DNA from 2 places in the uncultured Virgibacillus sp. genome. Region 1 is predicted to be linked to the other one. Evidence: a T-box and tRNA genes for the amino acid it is inferred to sense, from the RefSeq annotation. Region 1 holds a T-box; the other holds one or more tRNA genes.
What was found. A T-box is a leader RNA that pairs with one kind of tRNA and senses whether it is charged. The one in region 1 lies ahead of tyrS (tyrosine--tRNA ligase), so its partner is inferred to be a tRNA-Tyr.

Region 2: it has a tRNA-Tyr gene. The T-box ahead of tyrS (tyrosine--tRNA ligase) is inferred to sense a tRNA for this amino acid. The anticodon was not compared.

Annotation. Positions count from the first base shown of each region.
Region 1 is NZ_CANMAB010000008.1:64,033-71,550, reverse strand. It holds gene Q1A47_RS03505 (transglycosylase domain-containing protein) at 1-2,387, opposite strand, end outside; T-box leader at 2,507-2,718, shown strand; gene tyrS (tyrosine--tRNA ligase) at 2,810-4,078, shown strand; gene Q1A47_RS03495 (hypothetical protein) at 4,346-4,516, shown strand; gene Q1A47_RS03490 (hypothetical protein) at 4,630-5,991, opposite strand; gene Q1A47_RS03485 (hypothetical protein) at 6,291-6,689, shown strand; partial or broken gene Q1A47_RS03480 (IS5/IS1182 family transposase) at 6,991-7,171, shown strand.
Region 2 is NZ_CANMAB010000078.1:10,345-17,862, forward strand. It holds gene Q1A47_RS15170 (N-acetylmuramoyl-L-alanine amidase) at 1-567, shown strand, start outside; gene Q1A47_RS15175 (cupin domain-containing protein) at 1,169-1,840, opposite strand; gene fabI (enoyl-ACP reductase FabI) at 2,178-2,954, opposite strand; tRNA gene Q1A47_RS15185 (tRNA-Glu) at 3,208-3,282, shown strand; tRNA gene Q1A47_RS15190 (tRNA-Val) at 3,310-3,385, shown strand; tRNA gene Q1A47_RS15195 (tRNA-Thr) at 3,390-3,465, shown strand; tRNA gene Q1A47_RS15200 (tRNA-Tyr) at 3,511-3,595, shown strand; tRNA gene Q1A47_RS15205 (tRNA-Gln) at 3,606-3,680, shown strand; tRNA gene Q1A47_RS15210 (tRNA-Lys) at 3,894-3,966, shown strand; gene Q1A47_RS15215 (hydroxymethylglutaryl-CoA reductase, degradative) at 4,266-5,555, shown strand; gene mvk (mevalonate kinase) at 5,552-6,520, shown strand; gene mvaD (diphosphomevalonate decarboxylase) at 6,543-7,517, shown strand.

The DNA of each region.
Region 1 (7,518 bases):
TCTGGATTAAATGCTAGACCATCACCTTTAGTAAACTCACTTGGAGTATTTGGGCCGGCAACTACTGCTTTACCGTCTACCATAACAATACTTCCAGTAATTAAGCTATCATCTTTCTTTGTAGGAACGAATTTGGCATTAAATAGATCCGACCTTACTAAACCAGCTTTTTCACATAGCTCCGATGGCAGCATTCCAGATATGGCGCAATAGCTTCGCTGGACGATTCCACCTGGACGTTTAAAGCTATTTGTCGGTGCTAGTAGCTCTGGATCAATGGCTGTTGCTTTATTCATTAATTGCGCCCATAACTTCATATTTCGTTGGCTGTAGCTTAGAGACATACTCGAATTATAAATGGAATGCGGCGTTTTATATCCGATCCATGTTCCAAAGGTTACATTTGGATTTGTTGCAACAAACCATGCGTCTTTGTAATCCTGTGAGGTCCCGGTTTTTCCTGCCCAATCCACGCCACCATAGTTTAGTTGGCCATTAAGAAAGCGAGCGGTTCCACTCGATATGACATCACGCATCATATCGAGGGTTAAATAATTGGTCTGTGGTGTAAATACATCTACTGGTTTTGACTTATGCTCATAGACAACCTCACCATCATTTGTCGTGATTTTTTCTATCATGTAAGCATCTGCGAACTTGCCATTGTTTCCTAAGGTTGCGAACGCATTAACATTCTCTTCAACCGATACATCCATCGTCCCTATTGACGCGGCAGGACCTGTATAATCTATTTCTTTCAGTGTGGTAATCCCCATTTTTTCTAAATATTTTTTTGCGGGATTTAAATGCAGTATTTTGGAATAGACTTCCGCCGCAGGAATGTTGTAGGACTGAGCCAATGCAGTTCTTGCTGAAACAATTCCATGAAAGCCCCCTCCATAGTTTCCTGGCTTGCCAGCTGGCCAACCTGGTAATGGTTTTCTTATATCTGCTAATACGCTACCAGGCTGGATTTTACCTTCTTCCATTGCTGGTGCATAGTCAAGTATTGGTTTTATCGTACTTCCTGGTGAACGGGTAGCCAACGTTGCATAATTGTATTGACTATCTTGGCCAAATTCACGACCACCAACAAAACTAATAATTTTACCAGAACTATTTTCGATTAACATGCCACCAGTTTGTACTTTTTCCGTAACCTCTACAGTTTCTCCATCAACGGTTTTCGTAAATGTACGATCAGGTCCATAGTACTGATAATTTTTTACGATATCCTGCCACTCTTCATAAATCTCTTTATTAATTGTTGTATGGATATGATAGCCGTTCACGCGTAGATTTCTTGAAGCGATCGATTGATATTCTTTTTCGAGATCATCATCTTTTGCAAGATCTTCTTCCGTATAACCATCTTGTTTAGCAAGTTGAGTAGTAAGAATTTCCTTGGCTCTTTTTTCAACTTCAAAGGTTAAGTACGGGTATTTTTCAATTGGTGACTTTGATTTACCTGTGAAATCTTTAGTTATATCATAAGCCATTGCCTCTTCATATGCTTTTTTTGTAATATATTCTGATTCGTACATCCGGTTAAGTACGGACTTCATTCGATTGATGCCTCGTTCTAAACTTTTCCCCTCTTTTAAATTCCCATCGCTAGTGAATGGAGTATAGGCAGAGGGGCTTTGTGGAAGTCCTGCTAAATAAGCTGCTTGGGCTAGATTTACATCCTTAGCGTCTACGCCAAAAACACCTTGTGCAGCTGTTTGAACTCCTGCAATATTATTTCCGGATGCATCTCGACCATATGGCACAATATTTAAGTATGCTTCTAAAATTTCATCCTTTTCAAAGAATCGTTCTAGCCGGAGTGCAAGTAAGATTTCTTTTGCTTTACGTTCAAACGATACTTCATTTGTTAAAATTTGATTTTTAATGAGCTGCTGTGTCAGCGTACTTCCACCAGTTTTTACATTAGAATTAAGTGCCTCTTGTAATACTGCACGTAAAATTGCTTTGGGGACAACTCCTTTATGCTCTTTAAAGTATTCATCTTCTGTAGCGATAACAGCATCAAGTAAAGTAGGGGAGATGTTCTCCAATGTTGTTTCTTCACGATAAAGATCCGATCGGACATCTCCAAAATATTTATCTCCTGCAAAGTACAGCTTGGACGTTTCTTCGTAGTTGTATATATCCTGTTTCATTACTTCATAGGATCTGACAGGTTCATCCTTCACTAGCGAAGCAAAATATCCTGCTCCCACTCCACCGGCAAAAAACATACCAATTAGGCCGATAACAAGAAAAAATAGGATAACATTCCAAACGACACTATATGAAATACGTGAAGTAGTCTGGATTTTTCCCGTTTTCCAAATAGATTTGGCTTTTTCAAAATATGTATGAAGCCGTTCTTTAAAATTCATGGCAAAACCTCCTAAATTCCTTATTCATTATAGCATATTCACTATTTAGGGTATATTAAATTTTGATTTATTATTGCTTTTATGAAATGAATATGATATGAATATATAGTAATAGGATAAACGATGCTGAGAAAGAACGAAGTAGTTTTACAAATCCCTATTTAGAGAACTGGCGGTTGGTGAAAGTCAGGAATATTTGTAAAATGAATTACATTCTGGAGCATTTTCTTTATGGTGTAATAAAGAAACGGTGGCGACACCGTTATCAATCCCAAGTGGCAAGCAATTGCAACAAGGGTGGTACCGCGTGTGAATATAACTCGTCCCTTTTTGAGGGAGGAGTTTTTTTATTTTTTTCATTGGAGTAAGCAGTACAAGCATATTGAGCTAGAAAGAAACAAAAATGATGGAGTGTGAAGGAATTGAATATTTTACAGGATCTAGAAACAAGAGGACTTATTAACCAAGTAACGGATAGAGATGGTTTACAAAAGCATCTAGCTGAAAATGAGGTTACATTATATTGTGGGTTCGATCCTACTGGTGATAGCTTGCATATTGGACACTTGGTGCCAATTACAATGCTAAAGAGATTCCAAAAGGCTGGACATCGTCCAATTGCTCTCATCGGTGGTGGTACGGGAATGATCGGAGATCCAAGTGGACGTAATACAGAGCGTTCCCTAAATGAAAGCGACGTAGTGAAAGGGTACAGTGAAAAAATTAAACAGCAAATTGCTCGTATTCTTGATTTTGACAAAGGAGAAAATCCAGTAGTTGCAAGAAATAATCATGATTGGTTAGCAAGTATGACTGTTATTGACTTTTTAAGGGATGCTGGTAAACATTTTGGCATCAATTACATGCTTGCAAAAGAATCGGTATCTGCGCGTATTGAACAGGGTATCTCGTATACAGAATTTAGTTATATGATTCTGCAATCCCTGGATTACATGAAATTAAATGAAGAAGAAGGATGTACGTTACAAATTGGTGGAAGTGACCAATGGGGAAATATTACCGCAGGAATGGAACTAATTCGTCGTTCAAGAGAAAATGAAAATGACGAAATAAATGTTTTTGGACTAACTGTTCCATTAATTACGAAAGCGGATGGTACTAAATTTGGTAAAACAGCTGGAGGAGCAATCTGGCTTGACCCAGAAAAAACATCTCCATATGAATTTTATCAATTTTGGTTAAATACAGATGATCGTGATGTTATCAAGTTTCTCCGCTATTTTACATTTATTTCTGAAGAAGAAATTGCAAGTCTGGAAGACGAAATTAATGCGCAACCAGAAAAGCGCGTAGCTCATAAGCGGTTAGCTGAGGAAATGACGCTGATTGTTCATAGTAAAGAAGCATTAGAACAAGCACAAAAAATATCAGCATCTTTATTTAGTGGAGATATAAAACAACTTACAGCAAGTGATATTAAACAGGGATTTAAAGATGTACCAACGTATAAAGCAGAATCGAAAGATATGAATTTAGTTGATCTACTGGTTGCTGCTAAAATCTCTCCATCAAAGCGACAAGCACGTGAGGATATAGCGAATGGTGCTATTTATCTCAACGGGGAACGTCAGCAGGACGTGCAATACGACTTGCAAGTGGATGATCGTATTGAAGATACATTTACTGTTATACGCAGAGGAAAGAAAAAGTACTTTCTTATTACGTTTTAAAAAATAATAGAAGCAATAAGTATTGTAAATTAATGATTAGTTTGAATAGCTGTCGAGAAATTCTTTTCGGCAGCTATTTTGTGTGTCCGGCTTCCCTTGGCTGCTACCATTTGGTATATATGGAGATATGCTAAAAGGGTGTAGAAGATACATCAAATAGTATCATTGGCGTGGATAAGGATAGTAGAGGGAGGCAGCTTCATGCTGTATTTACAAGCAGACATAAGTACCTGCTCATTTTTGTAGCAACCAGCTTAGGGTATTTTGTTGACGAATCTTATTTTTCCAACATCCGGCATATTAATGGCAAGTCTCGCTGTAGCAAATGTGCCATGGACGAAGTGGGGAAGGAGGGTTTTACCACTATTTTTAATTTGGTTAGTCATTGCCATTCTGACGTTGACAATTGGTGTATGGATTGATTGGGGACCATTTTAGAAAAAAATAACGTAATGAAAAACGATAAATCCATGTGGAATTTCAAATCCTACATGGATTTATCTATATGCTTTTTTCCAGCCTATATAGTTAGGAGGTACAATTTGCCTTCTTTAGATGGTTTGTGACTCTACAGTAAACCCAACTACAGAACATAGGGAAAAAGCAAAAATCTCTGAGGGATTCATTAGATCATCGACAAGAAAAACAAAACAGTCTTTTACGTTTAGTACATATAAAGATAGTGGAGTAGTTAAGCCAGTTATTGATATGTTGACAAGTATTCCAAATCGCGCAGCACATGCAAGCTCATCACCCATTGCTTTTGCGCAACGAGGACAATTACAGTCTTTCTGATGGTCATCACCATGTTTGTTCATTTCACGAGCAACATCTATTATAAAATCTAAAGCATTTGGGCTTTCTGTAGAGTTTTCCGCTCTTATTCCAGCAATATCGCACAGTTGCACAGTTGTGCTGGGAATTACTTCAGGTTGTGAGGCAGGTTTAAGTTTAACGATACAGCAGTCAATAATATCGGTGATAGTCTGATTTTCAATAGGGTTGCTTAGTGATGTTATGGATGAGATGTATAGATCTACTTGCTTAGCATCAGTATCCGTAGTTGTGATCTGAAAAGATTGTAACATTTCTAGTAAATTACATGAACATATGGTGCAATTGTCACAATCAGGTGAACATTTCCTGTTTTTGCATCGTTTGCATTTACACTTATCTTTACGATCATCGTGTGGTGGGAAAAATGGAAAGGGAACACAATCACCACATTTTACATTTACAGTTACTCCGTCCACATCAACAGGAGTTGATATGGTTTGATCATTTTCCAACGGAGATATATTTGTATGTCCTTCATTAATTTGATCTCCATTTCTTTGGTCACCATGCTCCTGATTTTGAATTTGCGGCCCTTGATCTTGATCACCCTGATTTTGGATTTGACCACCATGTCCTTGTCCTTGCTGTAGTTCTTGATTGCCTTGGCTCTGTTCTTGATCCTGATCACCAAACCCCTGTCCTTGCTGTTGCTGCTCGTCACCTTGACTTTGTCCTTGGTCCTGATCGCCAAATCCTTGCTCTTGCTGTTGCTGCTCATCACCTTGACTTTGTCCTTGGTCCTGATCGCCAAATCCTTGCTCTTGCTGTTGCTGCTCGTCACCTTGACTTTGTTCTTGGTCTTGATCGCCAAATCCTTGCTCTTGCTGTTGCTGCTCATCACCTTGACTTTGTCCTTGGTCCTGATCGCCAAATCCTTGCTCTTGCTGTTGCTGCTCGTCACCTTGACTTTGTTCTTGGTCCTGATCGCCAAATCCTTGCTCTTGCTGTTGCTGCTCGTCACCTTGACTTTGTTCTTGGTCCTGATCGCCAAATCCTTGCTCTTGCTGTTGCTGCTCATCACCTTGACTTTGTTCTTGGTCTTGATCGCCAAATCCTTGCTCTTGCTGTTGCTTCATATCTTTATGACATTGACATTCTAGCTTATGAAAACATTTTTTACAGAATTGTCTTTTACATGGAGACTCTCTTTTGCAGTCACAATGTTTAAAATGTTTACAGCACTCATTACAAAAATCGAGCGAGTTTTTCATGATTTTCTCTCCCTTAATAGACATTAATCGTTATGTACAATGTATTCAGGGGGAGTATTCACTGTATAGACACTTGTTCAGAAAATATAGAATGCTTAGGTGTCACATCACTATATAGTTACATATGGTAATGATATATCAAACTTTAGGAGGATGGATTGCTCATGGATCATACGGAACAAGATTCGATGGGGGCAAAAGAAGAAAGTAAGTTTCAGTATAGTAATCAGTCAAAGCAACTATATGGAGAAGCTATTCAACAATATAAAGCAGATTTAATAAATCTGATGAAAGCACAAAAAGATGAACTTAAACAGAATTTAAAAAAACAGAGGATGGATCTGAAAAATAAGTTGAAGGAAATAGAGGTTACATCTTTGGAGGATGATATACGTGAAAGTAAGTTAAATGAGAGTATGGAAAGCTTAGAAATTAGAATTATGGATTGGCTTAAGGATCAGTTAACATCTTTGTCTAACTCTCTAAAAGAAGAAAATATGCTGATGGAAGAACGTTTAAAAAGAGAAATAGAAGCACTTCAGAGGTATAACGAAAAGGAATAGGTGAAGTTAATTATATAAAGGTTTGGGACATTTAGAAGGATTGGTAAATAAGTGAGTAAGTTATTCTCAATCTATGGTTATGAATTAATTCATTATCAATGCCGATTGTTAAATAGGGTCACCGTACAATTTATTTTCTAATAATTTCACGTGAATACATCACGTTTAAAAGGGGCTGGAACAAAACCCGAGTAAAATAAAAATTCGTGGGACGACATCTTAATGTGGAGTCCCAATATTTTTTTATGATTAATTTCAAAATTTAATATAAACAAAAAGGATCCCCTTTGATAGAATTAAAATGGTTTTGCCTTTAGATTTAGAAATAAAATTGGATAAGGATGATATTGCTTCACCGTGCATGATATGGTTGAACAATACCAGATGATGCGTTTACTAGTTTTTCGCATGACACAGGCTGCCCCGCTTATTACCCCAAAATGATGATGAAAATTATTCTATGTGCTTATACGCAATCGGTGTTAATATTAATAACGATATAATAAATTTTGTAAACCATGCTATGTATTTTGCTCTCCATAAGAATGGGCAAGTATTGTCCCTCATAGTCTTGAAGTTACCACCACTATCTGTATTTGGCATTTAATGAATGCTATATATGGCAGTATATTTTTTGAATAAAAAAGAGAGCCAAAATATGCAGAAGTGAATTAGAGCTTGCAAATTTTAGACTCATTAATATTACTATTTATTGTGGATAGCACCCAATTGCACTACCTAATCTTTGCACGTTGTACTGTGCAATAACAATAAAACAAAAATAAGCGAAAGTTGATAAACACATCCGCTTATTTCTATATCGTTATTT
Region 2 (7,518 bases), on a different contig from region 1:
AATAGCTGGGGGGCAGATTATCTCGTTTCTGTTCATATTAATGCAGGTGGAGGTACCGGATTCGAATCCTACACTTACAATGGTAGCTATTCAGGCAAGGCTGAAACGAATCGATTACGTGCTATTGTGCATAATGCCATTGTGAATGAAACAGAGTTTAGGGATCGTGGAAAGAAGGAAGCAAACTTCCACATGGTAAGAGAATCTGCTATGCCAGCTGTGCTTACGGAGAATGGTTTTATTGACAATGCTGCAGATGCAGCAGCATTGAAGTCGGATGCTTTCCTAAATAAAATTGCTCGTGGTCATGCAGAAGGTTTAGCAAGTGCATTAGGTCTTACCCTTAAAGATGTAAATGATGGGCAAGGATATATTGAAGTAGTTGTTGATTCATTATGGACTTATAATACGGCAAATTGGAATGATAAGGCAGTTATAGTAAATCAAGGGGAAGTCTTTACTGTCATTAGGGACAAGTTCCCAGTAGATGGAGGTTATATGTATCAAATTAAGAGCGGATTGTATATTACTGCAAATCCAACCTATGTAAGGTATTATACGAAATAAAAAATCCGCTAAGGGTGTTGAATCCCCAAAGGTTACTAGATAAAAAAGATTAACCTTTGGGGTTCACCTCACTGTGAGGGAGGATCTTTAACTTTTGCTTATTCAAAATAAAGATCAAAACCTTCAAGTATTTCTCTAGCAGTTTTATTTTTTGCTTAATTGCTTTAAACCTCCACCATAGAAATTTTATCCCGCATATAACTGACAGTAAAACCCTCACTGATTGAAGTTTCACTCTATATAGGGTTGGGCGCCTCTGTTAGTCTGTCAAGGTGCTTATGATCGAACCCAGTTTTCCTTTTATGCACATTACTAGCTACATATTTATGTTCAAAAAGTTAATATGGAAATTGGAAACCAATATGATGCTTATGAGCTCCCGATATCTAAGCCAAAATATACCAATTCACATAGTATAATTAAAATTACTATTAACTTAAAAACAATCCTCAGTTCGTACTAATTTTTCCATTAATACCTTTTTAAAATATTTATGTTTAAGAAAATCTACTATAATTAAATTAAGAGGAAGAAGAATTCATAGTACTTGTCTAATGGTAAGGCTTTCTTTGTTATTTTTTGAATAGAGTTGGAAGTTTCCTTAACAATTGTAGCCAGGATAATAGCCAGGGTGGGGATGGCTGTATACATATTGCATCGGATTATAAGGGTGTGGTAGCGGCATGTTTGGATAATGAACTGAAGTATAACCTTGGTTGTTATTTTTTGATTTGCGACTACATTCATCCGTTGGTCCAATAATAATGGTTTCGTTTTTTATCGGTGCAACGGCCTCTTTCCATGCTTCTGGATCTAAGCAATACGTATGAGCTATAACGTCTACAGGAGTTTTTGTCAAGATATCTGACCCTAAGATATATTCAGGATATGGCGCGTCAAAAATGGCTAGTAAATGTGTGTTGTTCTCTGACGCTTCTTCCCAATGCCACCATCCCTGAGGTATATTTGCAACTTGGCCTGGTGTGATTGGTATATTTTTAACTTCGTTATTGAAAGGGTTCATAAAGGAAACGACAGCTGAACCACTAATACAATACACCAATTCTGCTGCGTTTTGATGATAATGTGGCTCAACAACATGACCCTTGCTTAAATAGATATCAAGTATCGATACATTACTTAATGTATTTAATACATCTCTTCCTAACCGGTTAATATAATTCTCGGAATTCCTTGTAAATAATCGATTCGTATTTAAATCCGAGAAATATTCCACGTCAGGCTTCGTGTAATCCATGTAAGAAGTTACCATAAGCTTTTCTCAACTCCATATATTTAAAGTTATTCACATCATATCTTATGAAAAGGTATGGAAAGTGTGACAAATGCCTATATTGCTTACAACTAAAATTATGAGAAGCTTGCGAGAAAGAATACAAATGACATAGCGTTATGATGAATTAACGAAAGTATGGAACGTGATAGGGTGGCTATAGAAGTAATTCAAGCTAACAGGTAGGAATAAGTTTGATATAGTAGCCTAGCCATCGGTGTTCGTTTAGAAGGTAAATGACCATGTCTATAGGGTGATTGTTAATAATTTTTCTTTTGACATAAACAAAGGACGTACACGAATGCACGTCCCACTACTAACCGCCAATAATATGGTATCCAGAATCAACATGAAGAACTTCTCCGGTAATACCTCGGGAAAGTTCACTCATAAAGAATAGTGTAGCATCTCCAACTTGATCCTGATCCACATTTTTTCGAAGAGGAGCTTTTTCTTCGATCATCCCTAATTTTTCGTTGAAACCAGACACTCCTTTGGCTGATAGTGTACGAATTGGTCCGGCAGATACTGCATTAACTCGAACACCATATTTACCCATATCTTCAGCTAAATATCGCACGCTTGCTTCTAGAGAGGCCTTGGCAACACCCATAACATTATAGTTTGGAATAACCCTTTCTGCACCAAGATAAGTTTGTGTAACAATACTTCCACCCTCTGTCATTAGGTCCTTTGCGGCTTTTGTTACAGCTACTAAGGAATAAGCACTAATTTCCTGAGCTAGTAAAAAGCCATCTCGTGATGTGTCTGCATACTCACCTTGTAATTCCTCTCTGTTAGCAAAGGCTACTGAATGAACGATTCCATGAATGGTTCCAATCTTTTCTTTTATGGTAGAAAAAGCTTCAGTAATACTCTCGTCATTAGCTACATCACAGGATACAATCAACTTAGCTGTAATATCATGCTTATCAAGAAGCTTTGTCAATTTCTTGTAAGAACGATCTTGTCTATATGTAAATATTAGATTTGCTCCTGCTTTATGTAAGGATGATGTTATTCCCCATGCGATGCTTCGTTCACTTGCAACACCCATGATAACAATGTTTTTTCCTTCTAATAAATTCGTCATCAAAGTACCTCCATAATAATTCTTTTGTACATTATAACCTATCCCATAAATTGAAAGAAAGTCTTATCTATTGTATCATAGGACACTTCGTAATAAATTGCATCAAACCTTTGATCTTGTAGGGGTTGAAACGAAAAAATAAAAAAAATTAAATTCCCCCTTTACAAACCATTCATATCTGGGTATAATAAAATTCGTTGGTTTACGACAGAGTTTAACAAAATTCGTTGTAACATATGCCAAATAAATGTTTGGCCCGTTGGTCAAGTGGTTAAGACACCGCCCTTTCACGGCGGTAACACGGGTTCGAATCCCGTACGGGTCACCAATATTATTTTAATATACGAGTGGTTTTGGAGGATTAGCTCAGCTGGGAGAGCACTTGCCTTACAAGCAAGGGGTCGCAGGTTCGAGCCCTGCATCCTCCACCATAAAGCCGGCCTAGCTCAACTGGTAGAGCAACTGACTTGTAATCAGTAGGTTGGGGGTTCAAGTCCTCTGGCCGGCACCATTTTTTACAAACCATGAATAAATTATAATATATAGTTAACAATATGGAGGGGTAGCGAAGTGGCTAAACGCGGCGGACTGTAAATCCGCTCCCTCAGGGTTCGGCAGTTCGAATCTGCCCCCCTCCACCATTTTTATTGTTGGGCTATAGCCAAGCGGTAAGGCATCGGGTTTTGATCCCGTGTACCCCAGGTTCGAATCCTGGTAGCCCAGCCATTTTTTTATTTATGGGTCTTTTTTTGGGAAGAGCCCTATTTTTTTGATGAATGAATTTTTCAACACGAGCCATTAGCTGGCCGCAAGCATCAGCGAATTAACTACTAGATGCAGGCCTGCGAGGAGTGTGGCATCAGCGAGTTGTCATTCAACACGACGAGCACCATTTTTTGTCAAGCTAAAGCTTAACGTATAAATTATTATTTTCAACACGAGCCATTAGCTCAGTCGGTAGAGCATCTGACTTTTAATCAGAGGGTCGGAGGTTCGAATCCTCCATGGCTCATTTATATTAATAGTATAGAAACGTCATATAAAAGGTGGGATAAACAAGGTCGTTATGGAATGTAGCAGCCTTGTTTATTTGCATTTTAGAGTGATTTTTTACATAATAGTAACAGTTATTTTTTTATACATAGCATGGTATTATGATATCATGTTTTCTTGAGTGAATGTCCTTAAAGGGAGACAACATTTTCTAATGAAAAATGGTACAATCGTGATATAATTTTACTATAGATAATGCCTGATAATAATTTATTCCGTACGAATTTCTATATACAACAATTAAAAGGATGATAGGCAATGGAGACCTCCAGAATTCCTGGTTTTTATAAGAAGTCGGTGGAAGAACGCAGAGATTTGCTGAGAGACATGCATGGGTTGACAGATCAAGATATAAATACCTTAGCTGAGAAGGAAGCGTTATCCCCTGATACAGCTGATAAGATGATTGAAAACGTAATTGGTACTTTTCCCCTTCCGTTAGGATTAGGATTGAATTTCTTAATTAATGGGAAAGAATATGTAGTACCAATGGCGATTGAAGAACCTTCTGTTGTTGCTTCTGCTAGCCATATTGGGAAAGTAGTGAGAGAAGCAGGAGGTTTTACAACTGAAGCAACAGATAGAGTCATGATCGGACAAATTCAGGTTGTTGGATGCCCAGATTTGCAACAAGCTAAAGATAAATTGGTAGCAAAGAAAGATGTACTAATTGAAAATGCTAATGCTGCTTACCCAAGTATTGTGGCAAGAGGCGGTGGTGCAGAAGACCTTGAAGTACGCATACTAAATGAAGAATCCAACTCAGCTTATCAGCAAATGCTTATATTGCATTTATATATTAATACATGTGATGCAATGGGAGCGAATATTATAAATACCATGGTTGAATCGTTAGCTCCGATGGTTGAAGAATTAACACAGGGCAAAGTTTATTTGCGTATTTTGTCTAATTTTGCGGATAAATGCTTAGCACGCGCAAAGTGTGTTATTCCTCCTGAGCTTTTAAGAACTGGTGATTTTTCTGGTGAGGTAGTAAGAGATGGTATAGTAAGCGCTTATGAGTTTGCTGCTTCTGATCCCTACCGAGCAGTAACGCATAATAAAGGAATTATGAACGGTATCGATCCAATTGTAATTGCAACCGGAAATGATTGGCGGGCTGTCGAAGCTGGTGCTCATGCTTATGCGTCTCGGAATGGCCAATATGGTTCAATGACAACGTGGTCGGTTGATAAGTCTGGAAACCTTGTCGGTGACTTAGAATTGCCAATGTCAGTAGGAACGGTAGGAGGATCTATTCGTGTTCATCCTATTGCAAAAATTGCCCATAATATCTTAAATGTTGAATCTGCCCAAGAACTAGCACAGGTAATAGTAGCCGTTGGTTTGGCACAGAATCTAGGTGCGCTAAAAGCATTAGTTACAGATGGTATACAAAAAGGCCATATGGCTTTACATTCTCGTTCTGTTGCTATTGCAGCAGGAGCTACTGGGGAGTTGATCGATATCGTATCTGAGAAATTAGTAGAAATGAAGGAAATCCGTGTCGGAAAAGCTAAAGAATTGGTGGAAGAATATACAAAATGAGTGCAGAAAAGGCAACAACAACAGAAAAAACAGCTATTGGAATAGCTCATAGTAAACTAATTTTAATCGGAGAGCATGCAGTTGTACACGGACAACCTGCCATTGCTATTCCGTTTCCATTAGTAGGTGTAGAGTCCGTTGTGGAACAAGTACCAGGTACAGTGAAAATTGATACTACTTTCTACCATGGTCCACTTACGTTGGCACCAGAATCATTACATGGTATTGTGCAATGTATTCAAGGAACCTTAGAGTATTTAAATATGCCTTGTCAGGACTTGTTAATTCGCATTAAATCCTCTATTCCACCTGGAAAAGGACTTGGGTCAAGTGCTTCAGTGGCTATTTCGGTAGTCCGTTCATTATTTGCTTATTTTAATGAGGACTATACGGATGAGGATTTATTACGATTGGCTAATATAGCAGAAACCTTTGCACACGGTGCTCCAAGTGGTATTGACACGTTGACAATTACATCCCAATCCCCTGTTTGGTATGAAAAAGAGCATCCTATTGACTTTATAGAACTAAGTGATGATTTTCATTTTGTAGTCGCGGATTCCGGACGGATCGGCGATACTCGTTTGGCTGTTGAATCCGTTGCTCATCTAGTAAAGATGGCTCCAAAGAAAATTCATCGTAAATTGGAGCGCATTGGTAAATTAACACATCATGCAAAGCAAGCGTTGGAAAAAAAGGGTAAACATATTTTGGGACATATGTTAAATGAAGCTCAAAAAGAACTAGAGGCGTTAGGAGTAAGTGATGCTGGCTTAAACCGCTTAATTAATTTTGCCCGAAAAGAAGGAGCATTAGGTGCGAAACTAACAGGTGGCGGTAATGGAGGTTGCATTATTGCTCTTGCCCAAAATGAGGTACACTCCAGACAGCTCGCTGATAAATTAAGAAAATTTGGCGCTCATGCTGTTTGGCCATTTGTTCTAAAAGGAAATAAGGACAAATAATAGCATAGAAGGAGACTCATGCATGAAAGCAACTGCTAAGGCACATACAAATATTGCCTTAATTAAATACTGGGGAAAGCGAAATGAATCCATTATACTACCAACAAATAATAGCCTATCACTTACCTTAGACGGCTTTTATACAACAACAACCGTAGCGTTTGATGATTCTCTTTCTGAAGATCGATTTAAATTAGATAACCAACTGATAGCGGGTGATCAGTATAATCGTGTTACAGCATTTCTTGAACTGATAAGAAAAATGGCAGGGAAGCACATTTATGCAGATGTTGAATCGGTAAACGATGTTCCGACTGCGGCAGGCTTTGCTTCATCAGCATCTGGTTTTGCTGCATTGGCTGCTGCTGGTACGAAAGCAATTGGATTGAATTTAACCAATCAAGAGCTTTCTCAATTAACACGTCAGGGCTCTGGATCTGCTTGTCGTTCTATATATGGAGGCTTTGCGGAATGGGAAATGGGAACGAAAGAAGACGGTTCAGATTCATATGCTGTACCGATCGCACCAGCTGACCATTGGGATATCCGAGTCGCCGCGGTAGTGTTATCATCTACCAAGAAAAAGGTGTCAAGTCGTACAGGTATGAAGCGGACGGTAGAGACGTCGCCATTTTTCCAAGGGTGGATTGATAGTATCCCAAATGATTTAACACAGATTAAACATGGCATTCAAGATCGTGATTTTCAAAAAGTCGGGGAAATTGCTGAAGCGAATTGCTTGAAAATGCATGCAACAACTTTAGGTGCTAATCCGCCATTTACTTACTGGCATGATACTACACTAGCCGTCATGCAAACAATTCAAGAAATGCGTGCTCAAGGTATTCCAGCTTATTTTACAATTGATGCAGGACCAAATGTTAAAGTTCTCTATTTACCTGAGCATGAAAAAAATGTCGAACAGACACTTATAAATTTACCTGGTGTATCAGATATACGATTAAGTAAACCGGGTCAAGGAGTAACCTATTTGTAGG